Regions from separate parts of the Cobetia sp. LC6 genome, predicted to be linked through region 2. Evidence: predicted binding sites of a transcription regulator. Region 2 holds the regulator's gene; the other holds the start of a gene.
The links. Region 2 encodes PhoB, which activates phosphate uptake and scavenging genes when phosphate is short. Its sites were predicted from a motif close to TGTCATANNNNTGTCANA; they were not measured.

Region 1 (8,526 bases), on a different contig from region 2:
GGCTTGCCGGCCGCATGGAAGGGCTGCACGGCTTCCTGCAGGCCAGCGACGAGTTCGAGGTCCTCTCCCTTGACGGCAAAGTCACACAGATTCTTGGCGGCGCCGAAGCCACCGGGCAGGATCAGCGCATCGAAGTCGTCTGCAGACAACTCTTCCAGCGGGCGCACCTTGCCACGTGCCAGACGTGCGGACTCGACCAGCACGTTGCGGGTCTCCTCCATCTCGTCGCCAGTGCCATGATTGATCACGTGATGCTGCGCGACATCCGGTGCAAAGCACTCATAGGCAATGCCCAGCTGATCGAGACGCAGCAGCGTCAGGGTAGTTTCATAGATCTCGGAGCCATCGAAGACACCGCAACCGGAAAGGATCAGGGCTACCTGCTTGGTCATGTGTTACTCCATTGACGGTGAACTGCCCGGCGACTGCCGGCAGGTCAGAAGTGACAGAGTCGTACAGGAATCAGCATCAGGCAAGCCTCATATGAGAGGGTGCCTGCGGGCAAGAGCATGCCGTCCCTGCAGCCCCCACAGGGTGGGAAGTCGTCACTCCGATGCCCCAAGACTATGGGCGACATAGCCACACCTCAAGGGCGTGGCAGGGGGCGAGCGGGCAAGATGGCCATGCACGGGACGCGACACCCTGTCCCATGCCATGCCCTGCCGTGGCGTGTCTGCACTGATATACTCGAATGATCCGTGCCGCTACTTGCCCGGCCAACCCCATCGCCTTCGGTGCTGGGGGTGCTGCCTGATCTGTCATATCATTGAAACATGATAGACCTAGACTTCCAGCGTCCCTCACGGAACCGGAGCCTCTGATCCGGAGAGCATTTCTTGAGCCAACGTACCCCGCGCCAGTTTCCTGCGACTCGTATGCGCCGTATGCGCAAGGACGACTTCTCTCGCCGGCTGATGCGTGAAAATCAGCTGACGGCTGATGATCTGATCCTGCCGGTCTTCGTTCTCGAAGGCTCCCAGCGTCGTGAAACCGTGCCCAGCATGCCGGGCGTCGAGCGCCTGTCCATCGACCTCATGGTCGAAGAATGCCGCGCCGTCCACGCGCTGGGCGTGCCGGCCATCGCACTCTTCCCGGTGGTCGATGCCGAGGCCAAGACGCTGTATGCCGAAGAATCCTACAACGCCAACGGCCTGGTGCAGCGTTGCGTGCGCGCCTTGAAGGAAGCATTGCCGGAGCTGGGCGTCATCACGGATGTCGCGCTCGATCCCTACACCGTTCACGGTCAGGACGGCATCCTCGACGAAGACGGCTACGTGCTCAACGACCGCACCGTCGAGACCTTGATCAAGCAGGCGCTGTCACACGCGGAAGCCGGTGCCGATGTCATCGCGCCCTCCGACATGATGGACGGCCGCATCGGCTCCATCCGCGCCATGCTGGAACAGGAAGGTCTGATCAACACGCGCATCATGGCCTACTCGGCCAAGTACGCCTCCAACTACTACGGCCCGTTCCGTGACGCAGTCGGTTCGAGCGGCAATCTGGGCAAGGCCGACAAGCAGACCTACCAGATGGACCCGGCCAACAGCGACGAAGCCCTGCATGAGGTGGCGATGGACATCGCCGAGGGCGCTGACATGGTGATGGTCAAGCCGGGCATGCCCTATCTTGATGTGGTAACGCGTGTGAAGCGCGAACTGGAAGTGCCGACCTTCGCCTACCAGGTCAGCGGCGAGTACGCCATGCACATGGCCGCCTTCCAGAACGGCTGGCTGGACGCCGACAAGGTCATTCTCGAATCATTGATGTGCTTCAAGCGTGCGGGTGCCGACGGCATTCTCACCTATTTTGCCCGCCGGGCCGCGGAACTGCTGGCGGAGAAAAACCGCCTTTGACAACCCCGGCCATTGCGGAAGCGGCTGACCGGGATCATGGAGTTGATGATGGAACAGACGCCCAAGCAAGATACCGACAACACCACGGCGGCCCTGCCGGGAGTCGCTGACAGCCGCGACAGGGATGCTGCCCCCAAGGCAGCATCCATTCCACGGGAAGGCGAGATCGAGCTGGTGGCGGATGAGCCGCCGGCTCAGGAACCACTGCCCCTGCGCGTCAACCGGACGCGTACCGGTATCCATGCCAAGGCCACTCCCTCCCCCGAGGCCGACCTCGCCGATCCGGCGCTGTACTTCAATCGCGAGCTGTCCAACCTGCAGTTCAACATCCGCGTACTCGAACAGGCCAAGGATACCTCGCATCCGCTGCTCAACCGCTTGATGTTCCTGCTGATCTTCACGTCCAACATGGACGAGTTCTTCGAGATTCGCGTGGCGGGCCTCAAGCATCAGATCGCCTTCGATCGTACCGACCCCGGCTGTGACGGGATGCTGCCGAGCAAGGTGCTCGATGAGGTCTCCCGCATCACGCATGAGCAGGTCGAACGCCAGTACCGCATGCTCAACGAGGACCTGATCCCCGCGCTGGAAGAGCAGCACATCCGCTTCCGTCGCCGCAATCAATGGAACGACGCGCAGAAGGCCTGGGTACGCGATTACTTCGAGGAAGAGATCCAGCCGGTCATCAGCCCGATCGGTCTCGACCCGTCGCACCCGTTCCCGCGCCTGGTCAACAAGAGCCTCAACTTCATCGTCGAACTGGAAGGCAAGGATGCCTTCGGTCGTGAAGGTGGCCTGGCCATCCTGCCGGCCCCGCGCTCGCTGCCGCGCCTGATCCGCATCCCGGATGGCCTCGTCGAACCGGGTTACACCGAATACGTCTTCCTGTCCTCGATGATCCACGCTCATGCTCAGGAGCTGTTCCCGGGCATGAAGATCAAGGGCTGCTATCAGTTCCGCCTGACCCGCAACGCCGATCTCTCGGTGGATGCCGAGGATGTCTCCGACCTGGCCTCCGCGCTGCGTGGCGAGCTGCTGGCGCGCCGCTACGGCGATGGGGTGCGTCTCGAGGTGGCCGACAACTGCCCGGAAGCGCTCTATACCTTCCTGCTCAAGCAGTTCGATCTGGAGGCACGCGACCTCTATCAGGTCAAGGGCCCGGTCAACCTCAACCGCCTGATGGAAGTCATCGGCGACGTGGGCCGCGAGGACCTGCTCTATGCCCCGTTCACCCCGGGCATCCCCAAGGCGCTCAAGGGCGACAACAGCCTGTTCGATGCGATCCGTCGCGAGGACATCCTGCTGCATCACCCCTTCCAGTCCTTTTCCCCGGTCGAGAACCTGCTCGCCGAGGCGGCGCGCGACCCGAACGTGCTGGCCATAAAGCAGACCCTCTATCGCACCGGCGCCGACTCCAACATCGTCTCCTCGCTGGTGGAAGCCGCACGTCAGGGCAAGGAAATCACCGTGGTGATCGAGCTGCGGGCGCGCTTCGATGAGGCCGACAATCTGCAGCTGGCCTCACGCCTGCAGGAAGCCGGCGCCATCGTCATCTACGGCGTGATGGCCTACAAGACCCACGCCAAGATGCTGCATATCGTGCGACGTGAACACGGCGAGCTGCGTCACTACGCGCACCTGGGCACCGGTAACTACCATGCCAAGACGGCGCGTCTCTATACCGATTACAGCCTGCTGACCGCCAACGAGACACTGTGCGAGGACGTCCACAAGGTCTTCCAGCAGCTGACCGGCATGGGCAAGCAGCGCGATATCGAGAAGCTGCTGCACGCCCCCTTCACGCTACATGAGCGCATGGTGGAGATGATCGACCGTGAAGCGCGCAACGCCGAGAAAGGCAAGCGAGCCCACATCATCGTCAAATGCAATTCACTGACCGAGCCCAAGCTGATTCGCGCCCTCTACCGTGCCTCGCGTGCTGGCGTGCAGTGTGACCTGATCATTCGCGGCGTCTGCTGTCTGCGTCCGGGTGTGCCGGGGATTTCCGACAACATCCGCGTACGCTCGGTGATCGGTCGCTTCCTCGAGCACACGCGCACCTTCCACTTCCACAATGCCGGTCAGCCGGAAACCTGGTGCTCCAGTGCGGATTACATGGAACGCAACATGTTCCATCGTGTCGAGACCTGCTTCCCGCTGCTCGACAAGAAGCTGGCCCAGCGTATCCGCAAGGACCTGGACACCTACCTGGTCGACAACTGCCAGAGCTGGCGCCTGGAAAGCGATGGTCACTACACCCAGCTGGATGCCGGCGACGCGGAGCCGATCAGCGTGCAGGAAACCCTGCTGTTCGCCTACGCTGCCAAGGCCTGATCACGACTTGCTCACGCCAGCCCCCCCTCAGGTAGCAGCACACACGGCCAACTGAACTCTCGGCCCTCACGCTTGCGTGGAGGGCCGTTGTCGTTGCTCCTCCTTCTGATCCCCCCAAGGCTGTGCAAGGCGGGACCGACGATCAGACGCATGCAAGAAGCCCCCGTATCATCGATACGGGGGCTTCGCTTTCACATCGGATCAGTCACGGGTATCAGACGCCGATCTTGCCACCATCTTCCCGCTGGATGACGACGGTCGCGGCGCGCGGGCGCACACTGCCGTCAGTTTCGGCAGTCGCATCCATACTCTGCGGCCAGTTGCCGGGATGTTGGATATTGACGAACAACGCCGTCCTGTCAGGGGTCGCGAAGATGCCGGTCACTTCACAGCCGTTCGGGCCAACCGCGAAGCGCTTGAGGTGTGCCTGGTTATCGGCACCGATCACGGCAGCATCCCCTTCAGCCTGCTGAAGCGTGGCCGGCACGACGGCCAACACCTGGTCATTGGTGGCATCCGCCACACCGGCGTAGCCGTTGTCCGTCTGGATCCACAGGATGCCCTGCTCGTCCTCACGTTCGTCGAAGTAGAGGCCATCCGGACTGGCGAATTCATTCATCTCGGTCAGGCCGGACAGATTGTCGGCATCACTGGCCGCTGCACCGAACACGAAGATCTCCCAATCGAAGGCGGTGTGATCCCCTGCCTCGCGCCAGCGGATGATCTGTCCCGCCTCGTTGTCACCGCGCGGATTGGCGGCATTGGTCGGCGCCGTCCTGTAACCGACTCCCGGCTCCTCGATGGCCTTGCCGTCATTGGTGAAGGCAGCCGCGGTCCCCTCTTCGGTGCGCTTGGAATTGTTGGTCAGTGTCATGTAGACCTCACCGGAAGCCGGGTCGACGGCGCCCCACTCCGGGCGGTCCATCGGCGTGGCGCCCATCAGATCCGCCGCGTCCACGGTATGGATGATGATACCGGCCAGGTCATCGGCCGCCAGCCCCAGAGCCTCGGCCAGGGTGCGGCCATCCCTGGTCACGGCCTCCGGCGTCAGCTTGAGCCACTTGCCGGTGCCATCGGCGGAGAACTGGGCGACATACAGCGTGCCTTTGTCCAGGTACTTGTCGCCGATCGCCAGGCGGTCCTTGAAGTCACCGGCGCCACGCGAATCAGCGGCGTCCCACTTGGCGTCTGACACGAACTTGTAGATGTACTCGTTGCGCGAATCGTGACCGGAGTAGAAGACCACCGGCTCCCCCTCGACCAGCTTGCCCGGCCAGCAGCCTTCGTGACGGAAGCGGCCCAGCGCGGTGCGCTTGATGGCCTGCTCGCCGGTGTAGGGGTCGATCTCGACGATATAACCGAAGGTCCGCGGTTCGTTGCGGTAATCCTTGTCGGCGCTGTCTGCCGTCGGCGTGTTGTCGAAACGCGCGAATTCGCCTTCGACTTCACTGGCATCTCCAGCGGCAGTCTCCCAGCCATAGCGGCCACGCTCGGTCTCGATGCCGATACGGTTGTCATCGAGCTGACGATCGCTGCGCTTGACGAAGTAACCCGGCCAGTTCTCTTCGCAGGTCAGGTAGGTGCCCCACGGGGTGTAGCCGTTGGCGCAGTTGTTGTTGGTACCACGGGTGCGCATGCCATCCGGCGAGAAGGCTGTCTTGACGTAATCGCTTCCCGCCACCGGGCCGCTCAGCTTCATTTCACTGGCGCTGGTGTAGCGACGGTTGTAGCGCGAATCACCCACCACTTCCCACTTGCCGTTGCTGTCCTTCCTGACCTCGACGATTGTCACGCCGTGGGCGTTGATCTCGGTGCGCACTTCATCGACCGGGCGCTTGCCGGAATCCGCATTGGTCGCGCCGCCCTTGGGCGCCCACAGAGCATCCTGATCGATGTATTCGTTGTTCATGACCAGCAGGAAGTTGCTGGAGGCCGTGTCGTCGCTCAAGGCGAAGTTGTGCATGCCATCGTGATGCATGCCGACGGTGTTGAGCTGGATCTCCGGCGTCATCGCCAAATCCTTGCTCCACTCGGGTGCCTTGGCATTGAGCGGTGTGCCCCACGGCGCCAGCACCTGTGCGGTATATCCCTTGGGAACCACGACGGCATCCGTGCGTGACCCCTTGATGGACTCGAATGCCAGCGCCAGCGGCGTCTTCTTGCCCGCTTCGTTGCTGGCGGCGTTGGCCGTGGTGCTCAGCCCCGCAAGACCGAAACCACCCAGCATGCTGGCAGCCGCCATGCCAAGGCCACCCTGCAAGACACGACGACGCGAGATGTGTCGCTCGATGACAGATGAGAATATCTCGTTGCTGCTGGGATTAAGCAGGCGATGGTCTTCGATTTCCTTGCTCATGTCGCTTCACCGTAGTCAGGTTTCGGGTTGTTCTGTTCAGGCATGCCCCGCAAGTGCATGCCGAAGGCAACAAGAGTGATACGCGAGCCCGATGACAATTCCGTGACGAAGGGACAACAGCGACGATAGACGACAGCGCCCAACGGCCTTTCGACCGTTGGGCGCAGGGGCTTCAGGAGACAAGCCGACAAATTCAGCAATTATCAGACAAGCGCGTCGTCATCCTCCCGACGAGGCGCGGGCCTGGCGTCCGAGACCTGATGTATAGAGCCTTGCATCAGGCCTCGCGCAGGCGCTCGGCGGCCAGGTTCAGCAAATGCTCGGTAGTTTCCCAGCCCAGGCAGGCATCGGTGACGGACACGCCATGACGCAGCTGGGAGAGCTTCTCCGCTGCCGGCAAGGCCTGCTTGCCTTCATTGAGGTGACTCTCGAGCATCACGCCGATCAAGGCATCATCCCCCGCCAGACGCTGAGAGAGCACATCCAGCATCACCTCACTCTGGCGGCGGTGGTCCTTGCGGGAGTTGGCGTGACTGCAATCGACCATCAGGCGCGGCGTCAGGCCAGCGCCTTCCAGCTCACGCAGGCAGGCGGCCACCGAGGCGGCGTCATAGTTGGGCTGGCCATGACCGCCGCGCAGCACCACATGGGTATGCGGATTGCCCGCGGTCTCGATCAGCGCCGGACGCCCACTGTCATCCATGCCGAAGTGGCGATGCCCATGCGCCGCCGCTCCGATGGCCTGCACGGCGACCTCGACGCCTCCGTCAGTGCCGTTCTTGAACCCCACGGCACAGCCGAGGCCGGAGGCCATCTCGCGATGGATCTGCGACTCAGTGGTGCGGGCACCGATGGCTGCCCAGCCGAGCAGGTCTTCCAGGTAAGCGGCGGTCAGCGGCTGCAGCAGCTCCGTCGCCACCGGCAGGCCCAGCTGGTTGATCTCGCGCATCAGCTCGCGCGCCTGACGCAGGCCGGTGGCCATGTCATCGCTGCCATCCAGATGCGGATCATAGGCCAGCCCCTTCCAGCCCACCGTGGTGCGCGGCTTCTCGACATAGACACGCATCACCAGCTTGAGGCGATCACGCACCTGCGGCTCGATCACCGCCAGGCGCTGGGCGTACTCACGCGCGGCCTTGAGATCATGGATGGAGCACGGCCCGACCACCACCAGCAGACGATCATCGTCGCCGGCGAGAATGGCATTGATCTCATCGCGATGCTGGCGAATCTGGCCGGCCAAGTCGGCGTCCACCGGCAGCTGCTCGCGCAATTCGCTGGCACTGGGCAGGGCTTCACGACTGATGCGTCCGGGTGTGGTCGGAGTCTGGGCGGCATCAGAGCGGGTCACGGTGGCGTTCTCGGCAGTCAAGGGATCAACAGTGGCGTCGGCAGCGTGCGGGCTTGCGGTCAACACGCGTTCAAGGCTGGCGTTCATGGTCTTCTCTCCTGTAATGAAGCCTCGGCTTCATCACGCAATATTCATTCTGACAGACAGGGACTTCGCGAATCGTCACCCCGGTATTGCTCGCCCTGCCCCGCGGTGACAGCGGAAAGAGGCAGGACGCCGCTAAATCGCCAGCGCCAATAACCATGCACGACCCGAGCGGAGGCAAGTGAAAAGCGGGTAGTCAGGATAGTGGTGCGCATGGTCATTCCTCTCGTCATTCATGCTGCAATCATTGTCGGCACGTTAGGGTGACATGCCTCGTCATGGATTTCGCAAGGCCCGAAACGCAAGAACCCCCGGCCGTGGCTGCGACCGGGGGTTCTTCAAGGTGGTGGCAGCCCGTACGAGACAGGCGCGCCGTGACCTCAGGCGCGCCCCTGTGTAAACCAATACCAATAGCCGTCCGCACACGCAGCCGTCACGACCTGGCCCGAAGGGCAGGCAGCGACAGTCAACGAGCGGTGGCTGGTGGTCTGATTCATGGGTCGGGCCGATATCCAGTGGTGACGATGAAAAAGGTGATAGACCTA
Region 2 (8,526 bases):
TGATGGGCGCCGTCAGCGCCTTCACCGGCGGCAGCGGTGGCGGCGCGCTGGAACTGGGCCAGAAGCTGATGGGGCTGGACCTGAACATGGACCAGGCGCGCGGCGTGGCCGAAGAGACGCTGAGCTATGCCCGCGAAGAAGCCGGCGATGGCGTGGTCGATCAGGTGCTGGAAGGCATTCCGGGCCTCAGGCAGCTGCTGTAACGCCCCCCAAGAGAGGCTCGCGACAAAAGAAAAGCTCGTGACAAAAGAAAGGCGCGTGACGAAAAGACGCCCCGCTGATTCTCTCAGCGGGGCGTCTTTCGTTCATGCAGGCACGGCACAGGGACATTCAGCGAATGCGCTTGAGCAATGACTGCAAGCGGTTGAGCTGAGCCGAATCGCCGACCAGTCGCACGCGCTGGTCCATCAGGCCTTGCAGGAAGGCACGCGGCGAGGGCTTGAGCAGAAAGGCCACCGCACTGTCGCTATCGGCGAAGCGCAGCTCAAGCTCGGTATCCACCGGCAGGCCACTGCCCGTGGTGACGCCCGCGTGGGACATGCGGTAGTGACGCGCGATGCTCATGTCTTCGGTCGCGACACCCCAATCCAGCGGACGCTTTTCCAGCTCGGCACGAAATTCGGGGTCACGCTTGAAGGCCCGCTTGAGCAGCAGACCCAGCACCCACAGCAATATCTTGAGCTTCATGGTGTCATTCCTTGAATCGCGAAGCATCGTTCACGCAGGCCATATGAAAATGCCACCGGCCCCGCAGGGCGGAACCGGTGGCATCAGCATGACAGCCGACAGGGCTTTGGATGACGACGATTGAAAGCCATGGCGACAGTCACCCCGGGTCTGCGCTGAAGCATGCGCCGAGGTTACTTGGTCACTGCATCCTTCAACGACTTGCCGGGTTTGAAGGCAACGGTCTTGCTGGCCGGGATGGTCAGCGGCTTGCCTGTCTGGGGATTCTTGCCGGTACGCGCCGCACGCTGGCGCACGGTGAATGAACCGAAACCGATCAGTGAGACGTCATTGCCTTTGGCCACGGTATGAGTGATCTCGTCGAGAATCACGTTCAGTACCTGACTGGCCTTGTCCTTGGATAGATCCGCACGCTCGGCGATGGCCGCAGCGAGTTCTGGCTTGCGCATGAAAAGCCCTCCTGGTTTGGCATTCTGCACGGGCGGCCAAGCCGCCGTTTCCATTGTTGTTCTTGCACTTGCTAGCGGTGGCGTATGGCGGCGACGCAATCCGCTCTCGGCAAGCTTTGCCGTATCAAACCTGTCGATGGCAGCAATCTGTCAGACCACGCCCGCCGAGCAGCATGTCTGACGGAGCATTCACTATCGTGCCTGACCGCGCTGGCAGCAAGGGATTTACGACCATCGATCATGGCATCGCCTAGCCTAGCAACGGCGGCGCCTGCCGCGCTAGCTCGACTTTCCTGCGAACGGCGGCGCCTGTCAACGCATATCCAATCAAGCGTTCGTTCATATCCAGTGCACGCGCTTCGAGATCATCGCCGTCACCATTGATTTCCCAGCGCGCCACGGCCGAACGCGGCGGATAGGCCACCACCGGCAAGACCGGTGTCTTGACCAGCACCGGCCACGCCTTCCAGTCGAGCACGCTCGGCTCGCCACACAGGTTGGCCGCCAAGGTGCGCGCAGCCATCTGCAGCGGCTGGACATACATGGCATTGACGCCCTCGACACTGACGCAATCGCCCAGCGCCCAGATATACGGCTGGGAGGTGGCCAGGTGGCGGTCGACACGGATGCCATCGCCGCCGGCACTCAGACCCGCGGCCTGCGCCAGACGAATGCGCGGCGCCAAGCCGGTCGCCAGCAGAACCACGGAGCCCGTCAGGCGACGACCGCTCTGCAGGCGCACCTCGACTGGCGCAGCCTGGCGCTCGGCCTCCTCGCCTGAGCTGGCGGCGATGGTCTCGACCATCTCGCCCTGGCGACGCGTCACACCGAGCCCATCCAGCGCCGCACCCAGACGCTGCCCCAGTGCTTGCGGCAGCAATCCATCCAGCGGAGTTTCCTCCGGCGCGACCAAGGTGACGCGGTGGCCGGCCGCCGTCAGATCATTGGCGTATTCACAGCCGACCAGTCCGGCACCGACAATCACCACATGCCCGTCTTCTCCGCGCTCGCGGGCCCTCGCCAGCGTCGCGCAGAAGGCCGCATAGTCATCGAGGTCATTGATGCTCTGCACGCGTGAGGCCACTTCCGCGGCGACGGGGAAGGGACGACGCGGCGCCGCGCCGAGTGCCAGCACCAGCTCGTCATAGGCCAGACACTCCTCGCCCAGCCATAGCTGGCGGGCATCACCGTCGATGGCAGTGACGCGTTGATGGGTACGCAGCTCGGCATTCAGCTCGTCTGCCAGCGCCACCGGCGCCTGACGCGACAGGTCGGTGGCCGACATCTTCTTGGCGAAGGCGGTGGACAGCATCGGCTTGGCATAATCGTGGCCACTGTCCTGGCTGATGAGGATCAGCCGGCTATCCTTGTCACGCGCACGCAGCGCGCGCGCCAGACCAATGCCCGCCATGCCGGTACCAATGATGACAAGGGTGCGAGGGTCGCGCATGGCACCATCTCCTGAGATCGATCCGAGGGAAGCGCTGATGAAAGAGCGCCAGCAGCGTCCGTCATGAACGCCGATGAATGCGCCCAGCATACCAGCCCGCCTGCAGTGCAGGCATGCCTGAGCGGGAGGCCTTGCCGCTCGGCCATGCTAGACTCGCCATTTCGTCATCCTGACAGGGAATTCACCGTGGTCCGATGCCCAGCAGGCGAGCCTCATCGCGCAGCGCTCACGCCACAGACCTCCACCTGTGAGGCACCTCATTCGTCAGCCGAGAACCCGTACCAACCTGTGCTTCGCTGGCCTTCGCCCACGCGCGCCGTACCCACGGCTTCGGCGGCGGTGCGCCGTCATTGGCAGCCGGCTGCCGCGCTGCAGGGTGTCATGCCGGCCGGCTGGTGGGCGTGGCTCTCCTCGACGGACTCGCTGACACAGCGCCTTGCCAGCGCCATGCAGCAGCAGGATGAACGCGCAGGTCAGCCCATCCAGGGCCTGCGCGTGCGCCTGCTGCTTCAGGACACCGGCCCCGCGCGGCTTGATGAAGCACGCCTGCTGGGCATCGGCCCACGCCGGCATGTCTGGCGACGCGAAGTGGCGCTCTGTCATGGCGATACGCCATGGGTGATCGCACGCTCGCTGGCGGCGCTGGACCTGGCCCACGGTCATCGCCTCTCGACGCTGGGCGAGCGCTCGCTGGGCCATTGGCTGTTTCGCCAGCCCGACCTGATACGCAGCGCCATCGATATCAGCCGCGCCCCGCTGGTGCTTTCGAGCTCCAGGCCGCTGGCCCGCACCACCAGCCTGTGGATGCGCCGCTCGATGTTCTCGCATGGTCGCTTCAAGGTGCTGGTGCAGGAGGGCTTCACGCCAGCCTTCCAGCACGCGCTGCAACTGGCCTGAGCCGTGCGGCCGACTGGCCTCGTTTCCCTCTCTTCCCTTGCCCACTACCACCCGCCCAGGAGCCCCGATGACCGCGTCATCCACTTCCGCCGCTTCGCGTCCTTCCAGACTGGCCGACTACCTCGCCCTGACACGGCTGGACCGCCCCATCGGCACCTGGCTGCTGATGTGGCCGACCCTATGGGCACTGTGGCTGGCGGCAGATGGCATCCCCGAGCGCACGACCCTGCTGATCTTCATCGCCGGGGTCTACCTGATGCGCGCCGCCGGCTGCGTGATCAACGACTACGCCGATCGGCATTGGGACAAGCATGTCGAGCGCACGCGTGACCGACCGCTGACCTCGGGCCGCATCTCGGAGCGCGAGGCGCTGACACTGTTCGGGGGGCTGGTCGCGGCCGCCTTCGTGCTGGTGTGCTTCACCAACCTGACCACGGTGCTGCTGTCGATCGTCGCCGTGCTGTTGGCAGCCAGCTACCCATTCATGAAGCGCTTCCATCATCTGCCCCAGGTAGTGCTGGGCGCCGCCTTCGGCTGGGCGATTCCGATGGCCTTCGCCGCGACGCTGGAGGAGGTGCCGACCTACGGCTGGTGGCTGTTCGCGGCCAACCTGATGTGGACGGTGGCCTACGACACCGCCTATGCGATGGTCGATCGCAACGACGACCTCAAGGTGGGCATCAAGTCCACCGCCGTGCTGTTCGGGCGTGCCGACAAGCTGATGATCGGCCTGTTGCAGCTGGGCATGCTGGTGGTGTTGATCGGCATCGGCCTGCAGCTGGCGCTGGGCATCTTCTACTGGCTGGGGCTGGCTGCCGCCGCCGTCACCTTCGTCTGGCAGCAACGTCTGATCCGTGAGCGTGAGCGTGCGCCCTGCTTCCAGGCGTTCCTCAACAATCATTGGACGGGGCTGCTGATCTTCGCCGGTATCGCCCTGGCGACCTGGCCGATGAGCTGACTCCTGCATAAATATTCGCATTATTTAATTTAAAGCTATCCCTGCCCCCGGTTGCTCCCCAGCCCACGATTCATGCCTGCCTGCCGCGCCTCCAAGGCGGCTGGCAGGCTTGCGTGCAAGCTGCCATGCTGGCAGTTGTCATCTGGTTGTCATATAAGCGGGTTGTAATCGTCATCGACTTGTCATTCTGGCGCGTGCGCCGACTGCTGCATGGGATCTAGCGATGAGCTCCAAGACCGTACTGATTGTCGACGATGAATCCTCGATTCGCGAGATGATCGCCGTCGCCCTCGAAATGGCGGATTACCGCGTGCTGGAGGCAGACAATGCCCAGGACGCCCACGCCATCGTCGTCGATGAAAAGCCCGATCTGCTGTTGCTGGACTGGATGATGCCGGGCACCAGTGGCCTGGAGCTCGCGCGGCGTCTCAAGCGAGACGAGACCACCTCGGAACTGCCGATCATCCTGTTGACCGCCAAGGGCGAGGAAGACAACAAGATTCAAGGCCTGGAAGCCGGTGCCGACGACTACATCACCAAGCCCTTCTCGCCACGCGAGCTGGTCGCCCGTCTCAAGGCCGTGCTGCGTCGCACCACCCCCAAGGGGGTCGAGGAGGCAGTGGAAGTCGAAGGCTTGATGCTCGACCCGGCCAGCCACCGCGTCACCGCCCACGGCAACTCACTGGATGTCGGCCCGACCGAATATCGCCTGCTGCAGTTCTTCATGACGCATCAGGAGCGTGCCTACACCCGCAGCCAGCTACTCGACCAGGTATGGGGGGGTAACGTCTATGTCGAGGAGCGCACCGTGGACGTGCACATCCGCCGCCTGCGCAAGGCGCTGGGCACAGGCCATCAGCATCTGATCCAGACCGTCCGTGGCACCGGTTACCGCTTCAGCGCTCAGGCCTGAGGGATTCATGCGCTATTGGACCAACGAGCTATGGCGCCTCGGCTACCTTGCCGGTGGCTTCGGCCTGATCGGTGGCCTGCTGGGCCATCTGGGCTGGGGCCTGGCGCTGGGTCTGGCGCTGTATCTGTTCGTCCATCTCAAGCACTTGAAGAGCCTCTATACCTGGCTGATCACCAATCCCCATGAAGAGCCACCGCCCGGCGATGGTGTGTGGGGAGACCTGCTCGATCGTCTCTACCGCTATCAGAAGGGCCAGCGTCAGACTCAGGAGCGACTGCGCAGCATCCTCAACCGTATCCAGGAATCCTCCGAGGCCATGCGCGACGGCCTGGTGATGCTGGACAACCACGGTGACATGGAATGGTGGAACAGCGCTGCCGAGCAGCTGGTCGGTCTCAAGGCCAGCCACGACCGCGGCCAGCACATCACCAACTATCTGCGTGACCCCGCCTTCATCGACTACTTCAATCGGCTGGCCTACCGCGAGCCGCTGACGCTGCAGTCGCCGCTGTCTGACAACCTGACGCTGCAGATTTCCATCACCCTGTTCGGTGACAACGAACGTCTGGTCATGCTGCGTGACGTCACCCGCCTCTATCGCCTGGAAGAGATGCGCCGCGACTTCGTGGCCAATGTCTCCCATGAACTGCGCACGCCGCTGACGGTACTGGCCGGCTATCTCGAGACCTACTCCGATTACGCCGATGACCTGCCACCGCGCTGGCAGCGTGGGCTGGGCCAGATGAAGAGCCAGACCGACCGCATGCAGCACCTGGTCGAGGACCTGCTGACCCTGTCACGCCTGGAAACCGACGAGCTGTCCGACAACGGCCGCTGCATCGACATGAGTGCCCTGCTCGGCCATATCCGCGACGACGCCGAAGGCCTGTCCCAGGGACGCCACACCTTCTCCATCGAGGCCGATGCCAGCCTGTCACTACGCGGTGAGGAGCAGGAACTGCGCAGCGCGATCTCGAATCTGGTCTTCAATGCGGTGCGCTACACTCCCGAAGACTGCCATATCACCCTGCGCTGGAAGGCGGATGACCAGGGCCTGCTGGTCGAGGTGGAAGATGACGGGGATGGCATCGACCCGGTCCACCTGCCGCGTCTGACCGAGCGCTTCTACCGCATCGACAAGGGCCGCAGCACCGCCACGGGAGGCACCGGTCTGGGGCTTGCCATCGTCAAGCATGTGCTGATTCGCCATCAGGGCCATCTGGAGATCGACAGCCACCCCGGCGAGGGTGCGCGCTTCCGCTGTCACTTCCCCGACGAGCGCGCTTGTCAGGCGAGCGCTCCCCGGACCAGCAGTGCGCTAGCCCAGTGATGTGCTGACTCCGTGATGTGCTGAGCCGGAGGCCAGCCCAACGCAGAACGCCCCGCAGCCACCTCGAAAGGAGGCGACTGCGGGGCGTTTCTTTTGGTCCGCCAGACGACGCTGCGGCTACCTCAACGACAAGCCAGTACAGCGATGAACCAGTACAGCGATGAACCAGCTGCGACAGGCTGTCTCAACGACGCGGCGCCGGCAACTGACGGTAGTGGCTCTGCCACATCAGTACCGCCCCGGCGACAGCGCCCGGTATGAACAGCAGATTGGCCAGCGGCACCAGCGTCATGACGAACACCGCGGCGCCGAAGGTCAGTGAGGGCCACCAGCGCGCCTTGAGGCGCTGCTTCATGTCACCGAAGCTGACCTGATGGTTGTCCATCGGGTAGTCGAGGTACTGGATCGACATGCTCCAGGCCGAGAACAGCCCCCACAACAGCGGCGAGAGCAGGTTCAGACCCGGGATGAAACCGATGATGAACAGCGCGATCATGCGCGGGATGAAATAGCCCAGCTTGGCCATTTCACGTCCCAGCGAGTCGACGCCGATCTTCACCAGCCCACGGTCATCGTCAATCAGTGTGCCATCCAGGCGATGCTCGACCTTCTCGGCCAGAATGCCGTAGAAGGGCGCGGCGATCAGGTTGGTCACCAGGCTGAAGGTGAAGAACACCACCAGCAACAGACTCACCACCAGCAGCGGCCAGATCAACCAGCTGAGCCAGTCCAGCCAGGCCGGCACCTTGAGCATCCAGTAATCGATCCAGCCACCGAACTGGTTGAACAACACCCACAGCGTGATGCTGTAGAGCACCAGGTTGATCGCCAGCGGTACGAATACGAAGCGGCGCAGCCCCGGGGTATAGACCATACGGGTCCCGCGGACCAGCGCCGATACGGCATCAATCATGCGACGTCCTCGTCATCTCAAAAGAACCGGCCAGCCAGCAGACTGACCGGAGCCACACCCTAGCACTCCCGCCTGCGCAGCGCAGCTGTCGGCCGCATGAGACTGCTCGCGCTCCCATGACGCAATCGCCCCGCGGCCTGCCGATGGGCAGGTGCGGGGCGAAGCATCGTGCAGAAGTCTGCGGGCGTTGCGTCACACCCGGGAGTTCAGCTCACTTCTTGTCCAGGTCCTGCGGCTTCAGGTCATGGGTGTCGGTATGACGCACGTCCACGCCCTTGACCAGGAAGATGACGTACTCGGCCAGGTTGTCGGCGTGGTCACCGATACGCTCCAGCGCACGCAGAATCCACATCACATTGAGCACCGGCGTGATCTGGCGCGCGTCTTCCATCATGAAGGTCATCAGCGAGCGCATGGCACTTTGATATTCCAGATCCACCGAGGCATCTTCACGCAGTACCTTGAGGGCAAGGTCGGTATCGAAGCGCGCAAAGGCCGTCAGGGAGTCACGCACCATGCTGCGCACGTGCTGGCTGAGGTGTCGCACCTCGACCATGCCGCGCGGGCTCTGGCCGTTCTCGACCAGCGAGATGGCGTTGCGTGCGATCTTGCTCGATTCATCACCGATACGCTCGAGATCGGAGGTGGCGCGGATGACGGCCAGCACCAGACGCAGGTCGGAGGCCGCCGGCTGACGGCGGGCCAGCACCCGGGTGCACTCGTCATCGATCTTGAGCTGCATGTCGTTGACAGCCTTGTCGTTGTCGCGCACCCGTGTGGCGGTCTCACTGTCGCCTTCCAGCAATGCCGTGACGGCATCCTGCAGCTGCTTCTCTACCAGTCCGCCCATGGCCAGCAGGTGTGTCTTCAGTGCATCCAGCTCGTGATTGAACTGCTCTGAGATATGCTTGCCGTGCGAATCGCTGGTG

Region 1: QQF40_RS09340 (PhoX family protein) is a predicted target of PhoB. The motif match lies at 6,637-6,654, and genes of this name have one in related genera.

What each region holds. Positions count from the first base shown of each region.
Region 1 is NZ_JASSPL010000006.1:128,214-136,739, forward strand. Features, by position in the region: gene elbB (isoprenoid biosynthesis glyoxalase ElbB) at 1-392, opposite strand, end outside; gene hemB (porphobilinogen synthase) at 837-1,856, shown strand; gene ppk1 (polyphosphate kinase 1) at 1,905-4,190, shown strand; gene QQF40_RS09340 (PhoX family protein) at 4,405-6,546, opposite strand; gene QQF40_RS09345 (3-deoxy-7-phosphoheptulonate synthase) at 6,824-7,984, opposite strand.
Region 2 is NZ_JASSPL010000003.1:261,371-269,896, reverse strand. Features, by position in the region: gene QQF40_RS06150 (DUF2780 domain-containing protein) at 1-203, shown strand, start outside; gene QQF40_RS06145 (hypothetical protein) at 331-687, opposite strand; gene QQF40_RS06140 (HU family DNA-binding protein) at 861-1,136, opposite strand; gene QQF40_RS06135 (NAD(P)/FAD-dependent oxidoreductase) at 1,387-2,586, opposite strand; gene QQF40_RS06130 (chorismate--pyruvate lyase family protein) at 2,875-3,483, shown strand; gene ubiA (4-hydroxybenzoate octaprenyltransferase) at 3,551-4,441, shown strand; gene phoB (phosphate regulon transcriptional regulator PhoB) at 4,665-5,354, shown strand; gene phoR (phosphate regulon sensor histidine kinase PhoR) at 5,362-6,684, shown strand; gene cysZ (sulfate transporter CysZ) at 6,869-7,597, opposite strand; gene phoU (phosphate signaling complex protein PhoU) at 7,809-8,526, opposite strand, start outside.